Linked DNA regions of Catalinimonas alkaloidigena. The protein of the gene in region 1 interacts with the protein of each later gene in a pairwise test. Links are inferred from orthologs where the notes say so. Each region holds a gene or a part of one and is shown on either strand. Other genes may lie near its edges.

Region 1 (11,519 bases):
ACGAAATCCGTCGGGTATTGCAGATTCTTGCCCGTCGTACTAAAAATAACCCCATATTGCTCGGGGAGCCGGGCGTTGGTAAAACCGCCATCGTGGAGGGTATGGCTCAGCGTATTGTGGATGGTGACGTGCCTGAAAACCTCAAGACCAAAACCATCATCGCTTTGGATATGGGATTGCTGGTGGCCGGAGCCAAATACAAAGGTGAATTTGAAGAAAGGCTGAAGTCAGTCATCAAAGAGGTTACTGATTCTGATGGTGAGATTATCCTCTTCATTGATGAGATCCATACGCTGATCGGTGCCGGAGGCGGTGGGGAAGGCGCTATGGACGCGGCTAACCTGTTGAAGCCAGCGCTGGCCAGAGGTGAACTCCATGCTATCGGAGCTACTACTCTGAAAGAATACCAAAAGTATGTGGAGAAAGATAAAGCACTGGAAAGGCGCTTCCAGGCTGTCATGGTAAACGAACCTGATTTACCGGATTCAATCTCCATCCTGAGAGGTATCAAAGATCGTTATGAACTTCACCACGGGGTACGGATTAAAGATGATGCGGTAATCGCTGCGGTAGAGCTCTCTAACCGTTACATTTCTGATCGCTTTTTACCGGATAAAGCCATTGACCTGATGGATGAGGCGGCTTCCAAGCTCCGCATTGAGATTGACTCTTTGCCGGAAGAACTGGATGAACTGAACCGACGGATAATGCAGCTGGAAATTGAGCGTGAGGCTATCCGCCGTGAAAAAGACAAAGAAAAAGAAACACAGCTTAACAAAGACATCTCTGAGCTTTCTGAGAGGAGAAACGACCTGAAAGCCAAGTGGGAAAATGAAAAAGCAGTGATCAAAGGCATTCGCGAGCAGAAAGAAGCGATTGACCACCTGAAAGTAGAAGCTGAACAGGCTGAGCGTAGTGGTGACTACGGTAGAGTGGCTGAAATCCGTTACGGAAAAATCGGAGAGAGCGAAAGCAAACTGCAGGAACTGCAGAAACAGCTTACAGAAATGCAAAGCGGCAGTTCGTTACTGAAAGAAGAAGTGGATGCCGAAGACATTGCCGATGTGGTAGCCAAATGGACAGGAATTCCTGTTTCCAAAATGCTGCAAAGCGAAAGAGAGAAGCTGCTTTATCTGGAAGAAGAGCTAGGCAGGCGCGTAGCGGGACAGGCAGAAGCCATTGAAGCATTATCTGATGCGGTACGTAGAAGCCGTGCCGGTTTGCAGGACCCTAAGCGACCAATCGGCTCGTTTATCTTTCTTGGAACTACCGGGGTAGGTAAAACTGAGCTTGCCAAAGCACTGGCTGAATTTCTCTTTGACGATGAGAACAATATGGTGAGAATTGACATGTCGGAATATCAGGAGCGACATGCGGTGAGTAGACTTATCGGCGCCCCTCCCGGATATGTAGGTTATGATGAAGGGGGACAGTTGACTGAAGCGGTAAGGCGCAAACCTTATTCAGTAATCCTGCTGGATGAGATTGAGAAAGCACATCCTGATGTATTTAACATCCTGCTTCAGGTGCTGGACGATGGACGCCTTACTGACAACAAAGGAAGGGTAGCCAACTTCAAAAACACCATCATCATCATGACGACCAATATTGGCTCCGGATTGATACAGGAGCGCTTCATGAATATAAATGAAAGCAATGAAGATGAGGTGGTTGAAGAAACCAAGTTGGAAGTTTATGAAATGCTGAAAAAATCAGTGCGCCCTGAGTTCCTCAATCGTATAGACGAGACCATCATGTTCCGTCCATTGTCTAAAAAGGATATGCGGAAGATTGTGGACATACAGTTTAAACTTATTCAGCATCGCCTGGAAGAGAATGGTATCAAGCTGGAAGCTACCGATGAAGTACTGCGCTACCTGGGAGACCTTGGCTTTGACCCTCAGTTTGGAGCCCGTCCTCTGAAGCGAGTGATTCAGAGAGAGGTACTGAACAAGCTTTCTAAAGATATTCTTTCAGGGAAGATTGACAAGGATGCGGTCGTGGGGATTGAACTTGATGGAAACAAAAATATTAATTTTATTAACCTTGATGAGGTTAAAATCTAGATTAGGTTGTAACTGAGACGAAAAGGTGCGGATCACAATCCGCACCTTTTTTTATTTTATATTCTTAATCCTATCACTAGTACATCATCGGTTTGGACCTGATCTCCTTTCCAAACTTCGAAAGCTTCTGTAATCAAGGCAATTTGTGAGGTAACCGGCTCTTCCTGTATATTCTCCAGCAAAGCCATAAAGTTTCTGCGCATGAATTTTTTGTCCTTAGGCCCACCAAACTGATCCTGAAAGCCATCGGTAGCCATGTATATCATATCATTGCGATTCAATTTGATACACTGGTTAGAAAAGTTTTTGTCTGAGTAAAACGACCCTCCAAGTGAATAACGATTGGGATCCAACTGAATTAACTTTCCCTGCTGAGTAACATAGATTGGCATCTGTGCACCGCTATAACTAATTTCCAGTGTTTTTCTATCTATAATGCATACCGACATATCCAGGCCATCACTGGTAGCTTCTTCATGCCCCTGGTGCTGATGCAGCGCCTCTCTGATCTTGGTGTCCATTACTGACAGAATCACGTTAGGGCTGTTTACACAATTTTCAAGGATAAGCTCATTCAAAATTGAGTTTGATAAAACTGTCATGAAAGCTCCCGGTACACCGTGCCCGGTACAATCCAGTACTGCTACGATAACCTTGTCCCCTATTTCGTGTATCCAGTAGAAATCGCCACTTACAATGTCTTTTGGGCGAAAGAAAACCATGGAATCAGGGAAGAGGTGTTTTAGCTGATTTTTCTCGGGGAGTAAAGAAAGTTGTATACGCTTAGCATACATGATGCTGTCTGTAATATCCTGTTTACTCTCTTCCAGAAGCTTACTCTTGTTGACAATCTCATCTCTTTGCTTTTCAATTTTTACTTTCTGAACATTGATCGCTTCTTTTTGCCTTTCCAGTTCAAGGTTTGCTTTATTTTTGAGATTGTATTTACTGTAAAGCACCATTCCCATGACGCCAAAGAGGATAATACCGATAATCAGGCCATAGTTAACCATTTTCCTTTCATTGGCCTGCAATTCCTGAATTTCCTTTTCTTTCTGATACTGTTCTATCTGGGCCGTTTTCTTATCCGTTTCATATACTGTTTCAATCTCTGCTATCCTCTTGGCGCTTTCATACTCATAAAGCCGTTGCTGCTCCAGATCGTAAAATTTGAAGTTGACCATCGCCTGCTCCAGATTACCCACCCGGCTGTAATAGTTTGCAATGTTCAGATAGCAATCTTTAAGAATCGGACTGGCACCTATTTTCTTGGCATGACCAAGGCTGCGGTTTAGATACTCAAAAGCTTTGTCAAGCTGATTAAGGCTCATATAGGCCCTGCCTAATTCCAGCGTCGCTTTGGTCTGAAGCATCAAATCATCAAAATCTTCTGCTAAATCAAGCGCGCCTTCCAGCAGGCTGATGGCCCTCTCGTTTTCCTGCTGTAATATTCTTGTTCTACCTATGTTGTAATAGGCATAGCTCATGCCTCTGTCGTCTTCATTGGAACGGTCTAAGGCAAGCGCTTTTCTGAAAAAGTCCAGCGCGCCTTCGTAGTCTTCTGTTTCACGGAGTACTTCTCCCATACTGATATAAGCCGAGGATAACTCATAATCTTTGTTGTATTTACGGGACAACTCCATTGAAAGCAATAAATACTCACGTGCTCTTTCAAATGCACGTAAGTCATAATTGATACTGCCCATGGTATTCAGGAGTGCTGGCTTATGCTCTTCAATACCCAGCTCATCGTATATGGTCAGGGAGCGAACACATTTCTGGGTAGCCAGCTCATTTTCTCCCATATAGTTATGTATATCGCAGAGAAGCGATAAAACATGAGCCAGTTTAAGCTTATCGCCTATTGCCTCATACAAATCAGCTGAGGTCTGACAGTACTCCATGGCTAAAATGAAATTATCATTTTGATAACAACTATTTCCAACACTGTAGTAAGCGTTAGCCATACCCACAGAATCCTGATGAGTGCGATAAATCGCTACACTCTTATTTAGATAGAAATCTACGCTATCGAATACGTAGTAGTTGTTATGACAGTAATACTCCGCCAGGTGTAGGTATGCGTTAGCAATCCCTTTTTGGTATTGTGCTTTTTGAGCAAGCGAAAGCGCCTGCTGTGCCAGGTATTTCGCAGTATCGGGCTGGGTATATTCAAAAAAATAAAATATGTTATTAAGCGCGTCTGCTTGCTCTTCAAGACTATTGGCTTGTTCATAAACACGGTTCAGACTGTCAAGCTGGGCATGCAGCTGACCAGTGAGCATAAAAAACAAAAGGAAAAAAAAGCCCCCCTTACGTACACTCAAAATCTCACGATATGGTCTACTACTCTTCATGTAAATCTTTGCGCAACGCTTAGCTATAAGTACATATTAAACGTACGAACTTATCCATCAATCTTCAAATGTTCCACACTGATTATTAGAAAGTTAAGCAAAACTTTTTCAGTTCAGTGTTATATCCAGGGGGATATCTACCCAAATTTCCTGTTCCCCAACATATTGTTCTATAGAAAATTCTTTAAGTGAAATTCCTCTATCCCTTGCCTGCGACCTGATCATATCCACGACCTGATCCGGATTTGGCATTACAATAGGATGCGCTCTGATCACAGCTCGCAAGGCTTCGTTTGCGAAAACCGTATCTTGTTCCAGGCCTGTAGGGATCTGCTGAGTTTTTTCATCCAAAATGACTCCTATGAATTGTTGAATACTGTCTTCAGAAAGATTTTCAATGTCATAGTTAAGCACACCCACAATACCGTTAAGGGTTCCTGTTTCAACATATTCATGCATTTGAAAAAATTGAGATTTTAGCTCTTCTTCTTGGTAAGGCCCACGATAAAGATGGCCTGTAAAATAATAATCATCTACAGTCACTCTCTGAATTTCAACCTGATTGAAGCCTCCCAGAAAATAATAGATAAGTAATATTAACACGATTAGCGGCAGGCCAATCATTACAAGCTTTTTTTTCATATTGATGATTGATTTCTTTTATTGAAAAGTGAACTATATGATTTTTCTCCAGTTTAGCTAATCGCCAAACTGCTTTCTACCGATATAAATGGCTGCGTAGGCTTGCCAGTCAATGTGCGCATAACAATTTTATAGATTCATTGATGCGTTCAGCATTCAAATATCTTAGATACAAGAGACAAAAAGCAACTGTATTATCATAAGTGACTACGAAAAATTCTTATTATTGCGGAAACCCAATCCAACTACCTAAACTACATTTATGTTTGCATACATTGAGGGAAATATTACATACAAAGACCCCACCTTTGTGGTTCTGGATGTGCAGGGCATAGGGTATGAAATCAAAATATCACTTAATACTTTTGATGCCCTTGAGCGTCAATCTAAATTCAAATTATATACCTATTTACATGTAAGAGAAGATGCTCAAATCTTATTCGGCTTCGCCAGGGAGGAAGAAAAGAGACTATTTCTTGATCTTCTTTCAATATCCGGAGTTGGGCCAAGTTTGGCATTAATGCTGCTATCTTCTATGCAGGTAGAAGAATTAAAAATAGCAATTGCCGAAGGCGAAGTAAAAACAATTCAACGCGTGAAGGGAATAGGAGCAAAAACGGCACAGAGACTTGTACTTGAGCTTCAGGATAAAGTCAAAAAAGAACAATTAATTACATCTTCCGGAGGACAAGGATCTACTACAATTTCAGGGAGATACAATACTGTAAAAAGCGAAGCGTTATCAGCTTTGATAACGCTTGGTGTAAGCCGCTCAGCAGCTGAGAAAAGCATAGACAAGGCGCTTAGTGAATGGCAAAAAAAACAACGCAGCCTACCAGCTGGAGATTCGGGTACCTCTGAAGCAGAAATTCGCCTGGAAGAATTGATTAAGCTAGCGCTAAAAACCACTTAGTAAATAAAAATCAATCATAAGCAAACCTTGATTAACCTACGTAAACTCCTGCTAGTCCACAGAAGCAAGGAAAGTGTACGCATATTTAAGGACTCACTCTGGTGCCTGATTGGCCTCTCGTGCTTATTTTCCGGTCAGCTTATGGCTCAGGAGACTAACCCTCCTGCGGATACTGTTCAGACAGATTCTACCATTGTAGACTATGAACCGAGCAAACAGCCTTCATTTCGTTTGCAAGATCGTTATGGGAACCCTTTTGCTACGCCCACCACACCTTCTCCTTTCCAGCTTAGCACACCGGCACAGCTAGACTATGACATTCAGGTGGGTGATAGTACCATTAACTATTCTCTATATGAAAGAATCAATGGACTGGACTATCGTGCTCCCACAAACCTGAGCTTTGATGAATACTCTCAGTATCAGAACAAGCAGATTAAAAAAGACTACTTCAAAACACGTTCTATCGGGCTGGATGGCGAAAGCGCAGTAAGTGGAAAAAGACTAATCCCTCCCATCTATACCACGCCCATTTTTGACCGGCTTTTCGGAGGCTCTTTCGTAGATATTCGTCCTAATGGTTTTGTAACCCTGGATTTTGGTGGCCGCTTTCAACGTATTGATAACCCGCAAATACCACTGAGACAGCAACGTAACGGTAATTTTGAATTTGACCAGCAAATAAGCCTCAACGTAGTAGGTAAGATCGGTGATAAGCTGGCAGTTACGGCCAACTTTGATAACAATAACTCTTTTGACTTTCAGAACAACGTTAAGGTAGAATATACCGGTTATGAAGAGGAAATCATCCAGAAAATAGAACTGGGAAATGTCAGTTTACCGGTCAGCAATAGCCTTATTACCGGCTCTCAAAGCCTGTTTGGCCTGAAAACTCAACTTCAGTTTGGAAAACTGTTTGTTACCAGTGTAGCTTCCGTGCAGCGTGGACAGACCGATGCCATCACCATTGAAAGCGGCTCTCAAAACAGGGAGTTTGAACTGAGAGCCTCTGACTACGATGAAAACCGGCATTTCTTCCTGGGACATTTCTTCAGAAAAAATTACGAAAACTGGCTCAGCCGCCTGCCCCAGATTACTTCAGGTCTTAATGTAACCAGGGTTGAGGTATATGTGCTCAACAGAAATAACAATACCGAAACACTACGCAATATCGCAGCCTTTATGGACCTGGCGGAAGGTGAAACTATTTATAGAGACGAAAATTCTAATATTGTACCCGCTGAAGGTCCCGGCCCAACCCGTAATAACGCAAACCAACTATTCAACAGCCTGATCAATTCTCCAGCCGCCAGAGATATTGACCAGGTGAACACAGCGCTTACAGAAGATTTTAACCTCCAAAAAGCCACTGATTTTGAGATCATTACTTCTGCTAGAAAACTAACTGAGCGAGAGTATACCTTTAACAGCCAGCTGGGTTTTATTTCTCTGAACAGGAAGTTGCAGAATGATGAAGTATTGGCTGTTTCTTTTGAATACACATACCAGGGGCAGCGATACAAAGTAGGAGAACTCACAGAAGACTATCAGAATCAGGGAGACGATAAAGTGATTTTCCTTAAACTGCTGCGCCCCAGCAAGATCAATCCTGAAGTGCCTACCTGGGACCTGATGATGAAGAACATTTATTCGCTGAATGCTACCCAGATAGAACCTCTGGGCTTTCAGTTCAGGGTGGTGTATCGCGACGACCGTACCGGTATTGACAACCCAGCCTTGCAGGAAGGTGAGATCGCTAATGAACCGCTGATACGCCTGCTTGGCCTTGACCAGCTCAACCAAAACAATGATACCCAGCCCGACGGTAACTTTGACTTTGTAGAAGGTGTCACGATCAACCCGGACTTAGGTATCGTCATTTTCCCGGTGCTTCAGCCATTTGGAAATCATCTGGAAGAATTGATCAGTGAAGGGGCACCGGAAGAAGACTTGGTAAACAAGTATGTTTATGATGCTTTGTATGAAACTACCAAAGCCGATGCCGAGCTGATTACCACAAAAAATAAGTACTTCCTTACCGGAAGTTTCCAAGCCGGCTCAGCCAATGAAATTATGCTGCCAGGTTTTAATATCGCCGAGGGCTCAGTACAAGTATTGGCTGGAAATACTCCCCTAGTAGAAAATGTAGACTTTACCGTTGATTACAATTTAGGAAAAGTAACCATTATTAATGAAGGTGTATTGAGTTCAGGGAAGCGTATCCAGATACAATTTGAGAAAGCCGACCTGTTTAACTTTCAGCAACGCACCTTGCTGGGTACACGCCTGGATTATCGCTTTAATGATGACATTAACCTGGGAGCGACAGTACTTCACCTCAATGAGCGTCCGGTAGTTACCCGTGTTGCCATTGGCAGTGAGCCTACCCAAAATACCAAATATGGATTTGACTTTAATTACCGCAAGGAGTCACGCTTCCTGACCAAAATGGTAGACCTGCTCCCTATCGTTCAGACCAAAGCGCCCTCCAGCATTACGGTAAATGCCGAGTTTGCTCAGTTGATCCCAGGTACTTCCAATGTGGTTGATGGCGATGGCACTTCTTATATAGACGATTTTGAGAACACCAATACGCCTTTCAATCTGGGAGGATGGCAAAACTGGCAATTGGCAGCTACTCCAACGACTGACGATGAACGTTTTTTTGTTAATGATGATCTGGGTGAAGGTTACAAACGAGCAAAGCTTGCCTGGTATGTCGTAGATAATAGCGCGTTTTATGCAAACAGTGGAAACTTAAAGCCACCCAATATACCAGATAAAATTGGCAATCATTATGAACGTCCCGTTATTCCGCAGGAAATATTTCCTGAACAGAACCGTGAGGTAATCAATCTCAACTTACCTGTGTTTGATATGGTATTCTTTCCTGAAGAACGAGGGCCATATAACTATAACCCCAATCTGACGCCCGAAGGGAAACTCCCTAATCCGGAAGACAACTGGGGCGGTATTACCAGAGGAATTACTTCTGAAGTTGACTTTGACAAAACCAATATTGAATATCTGGAGTTCTGGCTCATGGACCCTTTCATCAGCGGAGAAAATGGTCAGGTCATAGATGAAAATAACACTACAGGTGGCCAGTTGGTATTCAACCTGGGAAGTATTTCGGAAGATGTGATCCCTGATGACAAGCACTTTTTTGAGAATGGCCTGCCGGAAGACTATAACGAAGAAAACGTAAATACTGGTCAATGGGGACGTACACCGGCCAGCCCATTTCTTACAGACTTTTTCAATAACAGTTCGGCGGAAGTAAGAAACAATCAGGATGTCGGCTTTGAAGGTATCCGCAATGATGACGAAGCCAGTTACTTTAATGACCTGATAAGTAGAATGCCTGCTCCCGCTCAGACAGCCATACAGGACGACCCTTCCGCGGATAACTTTCAGTATTATCTGGACCCAGCTTTTGATGAGCGTAATGCCCAGATTATTGAGCGTTATAAAAACTTTAACGGACAGGAAGGTAACACGCCCATATTGTCTGGTAATAACGAAAGGTACACTCCTTCCGGCACTCAAAAACCAGATAATGAAGATCTTAACCGTGACAATACACTCAGTGACCTGGAAGAGTATTATGAGTATACCATCAACCTTCGCCCTGGGCAGCTCAGAGTGGGTCAGAACTATATCGTAGACAAAACAGAAGGGCAAAACACTGGCGTAACCTGGTACTTATTCCGTATTCCAATTCGTCAGCCCGAAAAGAAGATAGGGAACATACAGGGCTTTAAATCTATCCGCTACATCCGAACTTATATGACAGGCTGGAGGCAAAAAGCCGCGCTCAGGATTGCGAAATTCCAATTTGTAGGGAGTCAGTGGAGAAGGTATAATGATGACCTCAACCGCAAAGGCCTCGGCGAATATACTGAGCCCTATGATCCTAACTTCACTATTTCGGTAGTAAATATTGAGGAAAACGCTACCAATGACGGAGAAGGCTCACCCTACATGGTGCCTCCCGGTGTCATCCGTGACAGAGATAATACTTCTCCTATTGACCGGCGTGTAAATGAGCAGTCTTTACAGCTTTGCGTAGAAGACCTGCAAGATGGAGATGCACGTGCTGCCTACAAAAACATGACACTGGACCTGATCAACTACGGTAAGATCCGTATGTTCCTTCATGCAGAGAGCCAAACGGCTGAGGACAGTACTGTTCAGGCATTTTTGAGATTGGGTACCGATTTCACTGAAAATTACTACGAAGTGGCCATCCCTCTGGTAATGTCAGAGCCTGGAGTCCTTGACGAAAGAGTCGTATGGCCGGAAGAGAATGAGCTGGATATTGATTTAAATGACCTGTATGCTGTCAAGTCCAGAAGAAATAACAGTGGAGATGCGATCAACTTACCCTATACTGAAAAGAGAGGCAGAAATATTATTACCGTAGTTGGACGTCCTGAGTTGAGTACCGTTCAAACTGTAATGATTGGTATCCGAAACCCACAAACACCCGACCGTGCTCCCAAGGATGTCTGTATCTGGGCCAATGAGTTGCGCGTGGGTGATTTTGATCGTACCAGTGGCTGGGCTGCCAACGCACGAGTAAATGCCCAACTGGCAGATGTGGCCAACATCACGGCCTCTGCCCGTCATATGACTTTTGGTTTTGGTGGTGTACAGTCCCGTATCTCTGAGCGCTCACGCGAAGAAGCTACCGAATATGATGTGTCTGCCAATGTTACAGTAGATAAGTTTTTGCCCCAGAAGTTAGGCTTAAGTATTCCTATGTTTGTGAGTTACGAAAAAGGTGAAATTGAACCCCAGTTTGACCCCCGTGACCCTGATATCCCCCTGGACGCTGCGCTTTCTGCCTTACCACCTTCCGAAAGAGCAGAATACCGGCAGATTGTAACCGATCAGGTGACCCGGCGAAGCCTTAACTTTACCAACGTGCGTAAGATTAAGCTCAATGAAAACGCGCGCTCAAACTTTTTTGACCTTTCTAACTTTTCCTTCTCGTACTCCTACAGCGATATTGAAAGGACTAATTTTAACACAGCTCTATACTCACAAAAAATAGTCAGGGGTGGCATCGGATACAACTATAGTTTCCCGGATACAAATGTGCAGCCTTTCGCAAATATTAACTTTCTGAACTCTCCCTGGTTGGCCCTGATCAAAGACTTCAACTTCTCCCCTCTTCCTTCTACGATCAGTATACGCGGAGATCTTAACCGTACTTTTGTGAAAACGCTCTACCGCGGCGTAGACTTGAATCCATTGGGAGAAGCACTTTACGAAAAAGCGTTCACCTTTAATCGTATCTACGATATGCGCTGGAATCTGACCCAAAGCTTATCGGTAGACTATGGGGCGAGAGCGTTTGCCATCATTGATGAACCTTTTGGAGAGCTGGATTCCGAGGAAAAAAAAGATACGGTATTTACAAACCTGAAGCAGTTTGGCCGCATGAAAAACTTTGACCAAAACATCACAGCTACTTATACCCTCCCCTTTGACAAGCTTCCATTAACCGACTGGATCAGTGCTGATGTACGCTAT
Region 2 (11,422 bases), 5.0 Mb from region 1 along the record:
CCTATCTCATGAGCAAATTCAGCGGTTCTTCTAAGCGACATGGCAAATTGGCCGGTTACCTCAGCCATTTGTCCAATTTCATCATCACTATGCTTAACCACACTTTCCGGTAATATCCCCTGATTCATCTGCTTAAATATTTCTTTAAGAGATAACAGTGGCCCTATTAAGAAGCGCGAGAATACAATACTTATCAATAAAGCGACAAGTACCACGATAGCACCGGCAATCAGGAATTTCATTATCATTCCCTGAAGGTTAGCCTGGATCTCATCAGTATCAATTTTACTAATGATCCCCCACTCTACTATAGGGATATAATCCCAAGATGCCAAAACGGCTTTTTCTCTGTAATCTTTGTCAATTGAAGCCCCAGCAGTCATCTCTGCGGCACGTTGCATTGCTTTTTGCTTTACATCCCCCAATGTTACTCCTTTGGCCAAGGCTGCATTTCCGATATGGCGGCTAGGGTTTAAACAAATTGCTTTGTTTTTGTATTTTTTGCTTAAAATAATTTCACCACTTTCACCCAATCCAGTGGTATCATTAACCATTGAGAAGACAGGTGCTGCCTTAATTTCGGTCATCAGAATACCATTATGACTACTCAATGGCATTCCCATCGCTAAAAAGTGCGCATTTTCTTTCTGATAAATATTGCTGAAATATATAGATGACAAGGAGTGATTCAGCGCATCAACATCAGGAGACGCAAAGTATTCACCTGCCTGTTGTACCGGATCATCATCATTAGTATATAGAATTTTGCCCTGTGTATCAAGTAAATAGATATGATGTAGATCAGTGTTGTTTCTAAGTAGTTTCTGAGTTTCATTCGCTATCAGCTGATATGCTGCTGTACTATCTTCACTTTCCCCACTATTGATAGATTCCATCACCTGCGCACTAGAGAAAGCCACTACTAACTCTTTTATACCTGACTTCTGCTGACCGAAGAAAGTCTCAAGCTGGCTCTTTTTCAGACGGGTAATAACTTCCAGTCTTCTAAGGTACTGATCCTGCAAATTTCTATTTACCAAATTGTAAGCAGTGAAACTGATAGCTACTACAGTGATTAGCACCACTGTTAATACCAATCCAGTTATCTTACTACTTATATTTATCTTCTTAAACATACTTTATACACTATGGCTTTGATATTAATATTGTGTTCAGCTATTCGCGCAGTAAATAAGCTACCGCAAAATGCGAGATAAATGACTTTTTTTTAGCGTTTAGCTTTTTCTAAACTTACATTGTCATCATTTACAAGTTTTAGCGTTAGTTTATCAAAAGTCTGCAGTAATGCTGACTCATGCTGCGAAGTGAAAGCATGGAATGAAGCGATTTCCACCACTCCAATAACTTCATCAGCTTCTTTGAGGGGGATAATTATCAAATGACGTGGTGAAGCCCCCCCTAGCCCAGAAATGATTTGAATGTACCCTTCAGGTACAGCATTAATATTCACCAGATTACCTTCTTTAGCTACCTGACCGGCCAACCCTTCCCCATACCTGAATATTTTCTTTTCACCTTCAGGTAAATGGTAAGCATATGAAGCAAACAGTTCTATGTAATTTGAGTCTTCATCCTGACGACTAATGTAAGCTGTCGCCTGGCTGGCCTCTAACGCTTTACATACTACGGATAATGCTTTATTGAAAGCAGATGTCATATCATCTTCAGATGAGAGTATTTTCTCAATAGCTTCCTGATCTATAAAGATGTCTTTTTCAGAATCGGCTGTACTTTCAATTTCATGTTCCTGTTCTTTGCTTCCAAAATTTTTGGCTTTTGAAGCTACTTGATTCTTATAAACACGACTGTCTGAGATAAGTACAGTCGCAGCACTTAAACCTAACAAAGCTGTTATACCTGCAATGAGATGCAGCCTGAAAAGAATGGGTTGTAATTGCCCAACTACATTCAAATCTACCGCTGGAACAGCTTGCATCATTTGATCGGGTAGTTGGTATAAAGTATAGGCTGAGAAAGCTACCCCTACGAAGAATAAGATAGTAAAAGTAAAGCCTAATCTCTTTGTAATAGCTTGCATAACTTTATTTATATAGTTTATTTAATTCTTTTAGAAAATCTAATATCTGGTCTACTTTCAGCACATGATCAATGTCTGTCAGTTGCAGAGCAGCTTTGGGCATAGTATCAATCATGCATTCGCCAGGGTCTTGGACGATTGTCATTCCTCCTCTTTGCTTAATTTTCATCATGCCCACAGCTCCATCACGATTGGCACCTGAAAGCAATATTCCTATCAGTTTATGTTTAAAAACATAGGCCGCTGTCTCCAGCGTAATATCTATGGCCGGACGAGAATTATTGATCATCTCTTCAGTAGAAAGTGAAAACCGATTTCCCAATTCCACCGAAAGATGGTAATTGGAAGGAGCTAAATATACTCCCCCTTTTTTTATGCTTTCTTTGTCGGTAGGCTCTGTAACCTCTTTGATGCTTTTAATAGAAAGAGCTTCTACGAATCCGTTACGCACATGCTTGAGACGATGTAAGCACATAACAATAGGGAGCTCAAAATCTTCAGGAATACTAGACAAAATCTTAGTTACTCCCTGAAAACTCCCCGCTGACCCTCCAATGACAACAGCTTTATATATATTGCTTAAATTATACTGGCTCATGTTACTTGCTACCCTTAATCTTTCCCTATTCCTTTATCTTTTTGTAGATTTTTTCTTCGTTATTAGCGACAATAAATCGGTTCGCTATTTCACACCAGATTAAAGATTCCTTGGAGCCTATTGCCAGATATCCATATTTAAATAAGCTTTCATGTAACTTTTTCAGGACCTCATTCTGCAGATTTTGGTTGAAGTAGATCATTACATTTCGGCAGAGGATCAAATCAAACTTGTTAAAAGGGGTGCCTCTTACTAAATCAAAATTTCTAAAGGAAACTCTTTCCAGAAGTGATTTGTCGAAAACTGCTAATCCATTCTTTTCTTCATAGTAATTTCTGACTGACTCTGTACCCTGATAACGTATGTAGTTCTTTTCATTTAACTCCATATTCTTCAGAGAGTACTCTGCTTTCATAGCTCTATTAAGAATAGGCTTGTCTATATCAGTAGCTATGATGTTAACCTTTTCCAGTATCCCCATTTCTTTGAGTAAGATAGTCATAGAAATAACTTCTTCCCCTGAAGAACAGCCAGCATGCCAGATGCTAAATGTATCGTGGTTGAGCAATATGTTAGGGATGATATGATCTCGTATTTCTCTCCAGAAAGAGGGGTCACGAAACATTTCTGTCACATTCACGGTAATTTCAGCTAGAAAAGTCTCAAAGAAGACAGGGTCAGTCTCAATTTTCTTGATCAATTGTTCTACAGAAGAAAATTTATGCAGTTCCAGAATACGTTGTATCCTCCTCTTAAAGGATGACATCGCGTAATCGGTAAAATCATAACCATGGCAGTTTTTGACTATTTCAGTGATACGTCTTATATCGGCAATCTCTATTTCCTGCATTTTGCTATTAAAAGTTCTGTTTACTCCTCCTATACTAGGTATAATTCTCTGACTATCGAGCATATTCTTATCCTGAATTATTATAACGATTACCGCCTTTCCGGCTGTGGCTATTTTTACATAGCATTGCAAAATAAGCTAAAATCACAGAAGCTTTAGCAGGAGAGCTATAAGGAGACAGAAAGGCTATGTAATGTTATGAACATCAAGCCCCGGATTGCTGGAGAAATGCCAGTACAAACAAATTTCTTTACAAGAATATGAAGTACTAAAGAAGTGAACGTCTTTAAAAATAATGCGACGACAAAAAAAAAGTCGCACACCTCTTTTCACCGTGACGACTTTTTGAGTATGACTAAAAAAGTATTGTTAATAAGCGCCAACAATGACTTCTACCATATTTTCTTCTACCAGGTACTTCTTAGCCATTTCCTGTAAACTAGCTGCATCAATGGTATTGATGGTATTCAGATAGCTTTTGTAGAAATTATAGGTGAGTCCATAAAGATGGATATTTTTGAATTTTTCAGCCAAAGCAAAAGGCGTGTCAACAGATGCCATTAATCTTCCAGCCATGTAGTTTTTTACGGTATTTAGCTCCGTATTGCCTAAGGGCACATCTCGTAAATGAGCCATTTCTCTATAAATTTCTTCAATAACCTGCGCTGTAAACTCTTTTTTTACCTCAGTACCTATTACAAAATACCCCGCATCGCGCAGCGTAATCAGCCCGGAATTGATACCGTATGTAAACCCTTTATCTTCACGAATATTACGCATCAGCCTTGAGCCGAAATAGCCTCCTAGTATTGTATTCAAGATTTTCATCTTATTATAGTCAGGGTGATTTTTTGTAAGCATAGGGCAACCCATCCGGATGGATGATTGCAGGTTTTCTGCTCGCTCAATAACGGTTCTCTTTTTTTGCGTAAGTACTGCTTCGGGTAGATCATCTTCAGAAGGGGAGCTTGCTACCAAGGGCAAACCACCAAAATATTGTTCTACTGCCTGAAGTACCTCTGTGTTTACGTCACCGGAAATGATGATCTCCAATTGATTCTTCAGTTGGTGCTGAAAAAAAGCCTTCAGCTCATTTGATGTAATTGAAGGGATGTCTTCTTCCTGCAAAGTCCGACCATACGGATGTTGAGCTCCGAAGAGTGCCGCCTTAAATTTTTTGGAAGCCAACGCATTTGATTTTTTATTATGCAATTTTAAATGCTGTAGCTGTATCGTCTTTAACTTTTGGAATTCATCTTCAGGAAATACGGATTCCGTAATCAATTCTCTGAGCGTATTCAGCAGCGGCTGGGTATGTCTGGTCAACATGTACATATCAACCGACGAATAATCCAGGCCAGGAGAAAGTTGTAGAAACGCTCCGTACTTATCTATTTCATTGGAAATGGTGACTGAATTATTTTGCTCCGTTCCCTCAGCCAACATCTTATTGGTAAAAAAAGCTACGCCATTCTTTTGCTCATGCCTGATACCTCCGTGCCTGAATATTAACTCTAAACCTACTACTGGCTGCTTGCCTGATCTGATCATATGAACCGGGATACCATTGGAAAGTTGGGTAGTCTCTGCTTCCAAAAAGTCAATATGCCTGATAGGCCTGGCAGGTGGTGCCACTCTTCTGTCTAATGTCATATAGTCTTTCTTTACATTCTCCCATTATGTGCCAGCAAGCCTGTTTTACTGGCCAGGTAATAATATTTTTTATACTTGTTATCAAAATCTATTTCGCCCTGAACCGCTTCTCCTCCAACACTTAGAAAACACTTAATCCAACCCTTATTGAGCAGTGCACGCAGGGTTTCCTTTAACGTATCTTCTCCTATATCTAACTCTTGCTGCAGTTGATTGAAACCAATTACAAAATAAAGTTCATCCAATACATCAAACTCTATGTCCGTCATAGAATATTATTTTTTCAGAAACTAATTGTATTGTCTTTCTTTCCATTGATAACCGCCAAAGTTAGCGACTATCCCAAAGAAAACAGCATATAGAGAATAAATTAACTGCAAGGCAAAAAAGTTAGGCACCGACAGTTTTTCGTTCATATCATGCAACACTGCTTTTAAGAAGACAAACTCTGCTATTCCTTTTATTAAAAGTACTGTCAGTATTATTGGCCAGGAAAAATACCCGCTTATGCTCAGAATCAGAGCAGTGATTAGTAAGGCATGAAAAGTAAAAATAAATATTGCCAGCAAAGCTGTGGACACCCGTTTATGTAGTTTCCATTTTCCTGCCCAACGCTTACGCTGATGATAAAAGTTCTTCAAACTTCTTTGTGTCCCAGTACGAACCACCGCATCCTTGCTTTTTAAAAAAAAGGTTTGTCCGGTAAATTTTCTATGAATCTTTTGCATCAAAAACTCATCATCTCCCGAAGGGATATGCATACTATCGCTGTACCCTCCTACTTCTACAAAAGCTTTTTTGATAAAAGACAGGTTGGCACCATTACACATGTTGGGCTGCCCAGCTTTCAGACTCGCTGCTCCGGCACCAATCAGGCTGGCAAACTCTATTCTTTGCAATTTTTCGAAAAATGACTTCGTTACTGTAAAGGTCACCGGTCCGGATACCATCACTGCATCCCGAGCCTGAAAAAACTGTAATATTGTAGCTATCCAATACTTGCCAACCCGGCAGTCTCCATCTGTGGTTATTATGATTTCTCCTTTAGCCTTTGCCACAGCCTGACTAATTGCCAGCTTCTTATGCGAACCTTCAAAATCCTTAGGTAAGTCCAGTTGGCATAAACACAAATCAAAATGAGTATTGTTAAATGACCTGACTAATTCCACAGACTTATCCACTGAATAATCATCTACTACAATCACCTCCAATTGATCTTTAGTAAATACAGTATCATTCAGCCAGCATTGTTGGTTGATATCTTCCAGCAAAGAAATAATATTTTGTGCTTCGTTACGAATAGGTATAATGATACTCACCTTTTGATGACTCCTGAAGCCAGCCTGTGTTGTAAAGAATGGTATTTGTTGCCAGTAGTACCATAAACTGATTGTAAGACAAATATAGATGAAGGACAAAAAGCATAACAGGACTATCAGCATGGGCAGATACTTATATGATCAAAGGTATGGCAGGGAAAAAACTTAACCCATTTCAATACTACTTTTTATTCTCACTTTGTATTTATGTCAAATTAATTACTCATAACATACAATTTTATCTGCCCCATAGCTTGTTCCTGAGCTTCAACCCCATAAGACTGTACACGGCTCAGCATTGGTTTGTAAACATATGGATTGTATCTTGCCCTGGTTCTGCGTAAACAGTTAATTGGTAAAATGCAACAGACAGATTTGCAGGAGAAGATAATTCTAGGAATTGACCCTGGCACTCAGGTGATGGGCTATGGCATATTGAGTATCCGTGTTGACCACAAGAAGCATAAGCAGATCGAACTCTTACAATACGGGGTTATTCGGCTTACCAAATACAAGCAGCACGAACTAAAGCTAAAAAAAATATTTGAGCGCGTGCTTGGCCTTATCAATGAGTACTCTCCAGACGAGGTAGCTTTAGAAGCTCCCTTTTATGGTAAAAATGTACAGTCTATGCTCAAGTTAGGCCGGGCACAGGGGGTAGCTATGGCTGCTGCACTGAGCTGCCAGATCCCTATCGTGGAATATGCTCCCAAGAAAGTCAAGCAATCGGTCACCGGCAATGGTAATGCTTCTAAAGAACAGGTAGCACATATGTTGCAAAGTCTGCTGAAATTTCCTGAGCAACCTTCTGCCGAACAACAACTCCTGGATGCTACCGACGCTCTTGCGGTAGCACTCTGTCATCACTACCAAAAAGCCACTCCGGTAAGACAAGCCAAAAGCTGGAAGGCTTTTGTAGCAGATAACCCTGAGCGTGTTAAAGGATAAGAATATGAATAAACCTAAGCATGAGAAAATTCTTCTTCAGTTTGACGAAGAAAGTAATTTCGCTGATTGTGAAATCAGAAGCGAACTTTCTACAGTAGCCCGCACCGGGAGTAACCTTTGGCTGGCCTTTGACGAAGGGCTGGGACTGGAAAGGCTCACCATCAATGATAAGGGGTACGGAAATCACATCCGTTACCTAATGAGTGACTTTATCCACTTACCGGGAGGTGAGGATGAAATTGATATTGAAGGTATTGCTTATGCTGATCACTATCTTTGGTTAGTAGGATCACACAGCTTGAAGCGGGACAAACCGGAAAAAGATGAATCTCTCTCCAAACAGGTAAAAGCCTTAAAAAAGATAAAAAACGACCCAAATCGCTATACCCTCGCACGTATTCCTGTAGTCTTGAACAAAAAAACAGGAGAGCATGAGCTGTTTAAAGAATGTCCGCATCCTGAAGATCCAAAAAAAATGCTGACTGCTGCCAAAGTAAAGGCCGGGAAAAAGCAAAGTAAGCTGAGCAAAGCGCTGCGCAATGATAAGCACATCTCTCCCTTTATGCATCTGCCCGGAAAAGACAATGGTCTGGACATAGAAGGCATCGCAGTACACAAAGGTCGTATTATGTTGGGACTTCGTGGCCCCGTACTCCGAGGTTATGCTATCATCCTGGAAGTTGCGGTCAAAGAGAAAAAGAAAGGAAAGAAGCTAAAACTGAAAAAAATCGGCAAACACGGAAATAGATACCGCAAACATTTTGTTCATCTGAGAGGCATGGGCATCCGTGAACTGGCATATGCTGACAATGATCTGCTGATATTGGCAGGGCCCACTATGGATTGTGATGGCACCATAGCACTCTACCGTATGAAAAACGGTCCTGATGATGCCAAAGAAAGTATTACCCACCGAGACGGTATAGAAAGAATATTTAATATCGCCATGGGACATGAAACTCCCTACGGCAAAGACAAAGCCGAAGGAGTCACACTTACCGAAGACCACAATATTATGGTTGTGTATGATGCTCCTGCCGATGAACGTATGGTAGGTAACAGTGATGCTTACGCTGACGTATTTGAGTATAAGTCGTAAAGTCAGTCTATTTTCAGGCTATAAATTATTAATAACCACGAAGAAAGAGTAAAACAAAAAAATTTATGAATAGTAATCTCGCCATTATATTTGATATGGATGGTGTCATCGTTGATAACCACCAGTTTCACCTCAAGTCATGGCTTCAATTCTTTGAAGAGCATAATATATCCATGACTGAAGAAGAGTACAAACAAAAGGTCAATGGGCGAACCATGGAGGAAATCCTTACTAAAATCATGGGTAAGGACCTGTCAAAACAGAAGTTGCGAGACCTTGGAGAAGAAAAAGAGAAAGTGTATCGGGATATGTATCGCCCCCACATCAAGGCTACCGATGGGCTTCCTGAGTTTCTGGAAGAGCTCAAAGTACGAAACGTACCTCGTGCTGTAGCTACCTCTGCTCCGCCTCCCAATGTTGATTTTACCATGGAAAACACCGGCCTGCGTCTCTTTTTTTCTACCATCATAGATGACACAATGGTAAACAAAGGCAAGCCTGATCCTGAGGTATATCTGACAGCCGCCAAAAAACTGGATATGAAGCCAGAACAATGCATTGTGTTTGAAGATGCTATACTTGGAATTCAGGCAGGTAAAAACGCCGGCATGAAAGTTATTGCTGTAGCTACCACGCATAGCCGGGAAGAACTGGAAGCAGGAGAAGCCGACTATGTGGTAGATGATTTTATGGGACTGACTGTAGAAAAGCTATACGCGGAGCTAAAGTTATAGCATGTTCAGCGCTAAAGGGCTTATAGGGTTTTTAACCTACACAGATAGAACTTTTTCATACTTAGTTGTAGAATTATCTGCTATGTTTTGAACCAACTGGCCTTAATATCTCTTAATAAAAGAACAGTAACCAGCTTTTTGAAGAGCTGGTTTTTTACTTAATTTCATGTACATGAACTTTAAAGCACCTATTCTTTTGGTATTCATCAGTTTCTTGAGCATTACCAGCCTGTATGCACAAAATGGTGGAATCAAAATAGCCAAGCTTAAATACAATGGTGGAGGAGATTGGTATGCTAACAAAACGGCCTTGCCAAATCTCATCAAGTTTTGTAATGAATCTATCAACACGCAAATTGCTCCGGAAGAAGAAGTGGTGGAAGTAGGCAGCCCTGAGCTGTTTTTATACCCTTACATCTACATGACCGGTCACGGCAATGTCGTATTTTCAGATGAAGAAGCTGAGAATCTCCGAAAATACCTTATCTCAGGAGGGTTTCTTCATATTGATGATAACTACGGTTTAGATGAATTTGTGAGGATAGAGATGAAAAAGGTGTTTCCTGAACTGGAATTTGTAGAGTTACCTGATGATCATAGCATATATAACCAAAAATTCAACTTTTCTAAAGGTCTGCCAAAAATTCACGAGCATGACGGTAATGCTTCCCAAGGTTTTGGTCTGATTTATGAAGGACGCCTCGTATGCTTTTACACCTTCGAAAGTGATCTGGGAAATGGATGGGAAGACCAGCGCATACACAACGACCCTGAAGAAGTGAGACAGCAGGCCCTCAAAATGGGAGCCAACATCATTTCTTTTGCTTTCACTCAGGAGAGCTAAATTATTTAAACTTTTATTTATATTAGTTGTGCTGTTTGAACTTTAACGTCAATAAAACATTTATTCACAAAGTATTATCCATATTAAATTCTCAACTCAGTGATTATTATTGCATTCTTTATTGCCCACTGGTATTTCTCTTTGTTTTGCCAGACTTTCTTCCTACATCGTTATGCAGCACATAAGCTGTTTACGATGAATCGCTTCTGGGAGCGTTTCTTCTTCATATTCACCTGGATGTGGCAGGGTTCATCTTACCTGAGTCCCCGGGCTTATGCCATACTTCACCGTATGCACCATGCCTACAGTGATACCGAGCATGACCCTCACTCTCCTCATCACAGCGAAAACCTATTTGATATGATGTGGAAGACCAAAGACATCTACAATGGTTATGTAAACCACGAGGTAGAGCCTGAACCAAGATTTGCTAAAGATTTGCCCGAGTGGGATTCTTTTGAAAAAGTTGCCGATAACTGGATGGTACGTACTGCATGGGGCGTAGCTTACAGCTTGTTTTATATTTGGGCTATCTCAATTGCTCAGTTGCCCGGAACTCACTGGCTCATGTATGGATTATTACCTATTCATTACCTGATGGGACCCATTCACGGAGCTATTGTAAACTGGTGTGGGCACATGTACGGCTACAGTAACTATGATAACCGTGATAAGTCAAAGAACACATTAGTGTTTGACTTCCTGATGTTGGGAGAATTATTCCAAAACAACCACCACCGTCTGCCCAAGCGTCTGGACTTCGCTGCTAAATGGTTTGAGATTGACCCCAGCTATCCCGTGATCAAGATGCTGGAAAAATTACAGATTATCAAAATAAAGAAACTTAAGAAAGCCTAGCCTTTCTTACTCCGTATAGCCGCCTTTTGCTCAGCAGAAGGCGGTTTTTTTATGTCTTTCTGGTATTTAAGAGTAAGCCAAGAAAGAAAGTTTCTTCAAAACAACTAATAAATTAGTTGATAAACTAAAAAATTAGTTTTACATTAGTTTATATCATCAAACACTGCTTAGCTATGGAAAACAAGAAAAACCGCACCTTTAACCTTGAAAGCAAACGAGGGCTACACTTTAGCATCGGCTTAGTAGTGAGCCTGGCAATTATTACACTGGCCTTTGAATGGAAATCGTACGACAGAGGCCCTATTGTAAATTTTGGCAGTCAGGAAACTGTTTTTGATGAAGTCAAAGACATGCCTGTAACTGTACATCAACCTCCCAAACCTCCTGCTGTATTACCCGAGATCAAGGCAATACCTGATGATGAAGAGCCTGAAGTAGACATGGATTTTATGCTTGACAT

Evidence for each region.
Region 2: the proteins of ruvA (region 1) and ruvC interact in binary tests that used the Escherichia coli proteins (3 or more experiments, as listed by UniProt). The link is inferred for Catalinimonas alkaloidigena from one-to-one orthologs.

The regions. Positions count from the first base shown.
Region 1 is NZ_JAQFIL010000001.1:1,086,686-1,098,204, reverse strand. Bases 4,282-7,152 are described here. They hold ruvA (Holliday junction branch migration protein RuvA), read left to right. Parts: upstream 4,282-5,327; coding sequence 5,328-5,978; downstream 5,979-7,152. Other genes in these bases: sov (T9SS outer membrane translocon Sov/SprA), read left to right, coding at 6,006-7,152; OKW21_RS04605 (hypothetical protein), read right to left, coding at 4,532-5,065; OKW21_RS04610 (tetratricopeptide repeat protein), read right to left, coding at 4,282-4,423. In the rest of the region: ATP-dependent chaperone ClpB, read left to right, coding at 1-2,066; more of OKW21_RS04610, read right to left, coding at 2,123-4,281; more of sov, read left to right, coding at 7,153-11,519. UniProt on the Escherichia coli protein: The RuvA-RuvB-RuvC complex processes Holliday junction (HJ) DNA during genetic recombination and DNA repair.
Region 2 is NZ_JAQFIL010000001.1:6,066,598-6,078,019, forward strand. The notes cover bases 5,860-8,633. They hold ruvC (crossover junction endodeoxyribonuclease RuvC), read left to right. Parts: upstream 5,860-6,839; coding sequence 6,840-7,427; downstream 7,428-8,633. Other genes in these bases: OKW21_RS24575 (glycosyltransferase), read right to left, coding at 5,860-6,479; OKW21_RS24585 (DUF3616 domain-containing protein), read left to right, coding at 7,432-8,526; OKW21_RS24590 (HAD family hydrolase), read left to right, coding at 8,592-8,633. Outside these bases: OKW21_RS24545 (PAS domain S-box protein), read right to left, coding at 1-1,136; OKW21_RS24550 (GAF domain-containing protein), read right to left, coding at 1,229-2,059; OKW21_RS24555 (chemotaxis protein CheB), read right to left, coding at 2,064-2,657; OKW21_RS24560 (CheR family methyltransferase), read right to left, coding at 2,683-3,507; OKW21_RS24565 (M16 family metallopeptidase), read right to left, coding at 3,877-5,160; OKW21_RS24570 (hypothetical protein), read right to left, coding at 5,172-5,429; more of OKW21_RS24575, read right to left, coding at 5,451-5,859; more of OKW21_RS24590, read left to right, coding at 8,634-9,260; OKW21_RS24595 (DUF4159 domain-containing protein), read left to right, coding at 9,433-10,104; OKW21_RS24600 (acyl-CoA desaturase), read left to right, coding at 10,204-10,962; OKW21_RS24605 (energy transducer TonB), read left to right, coding at 11,136-11,422.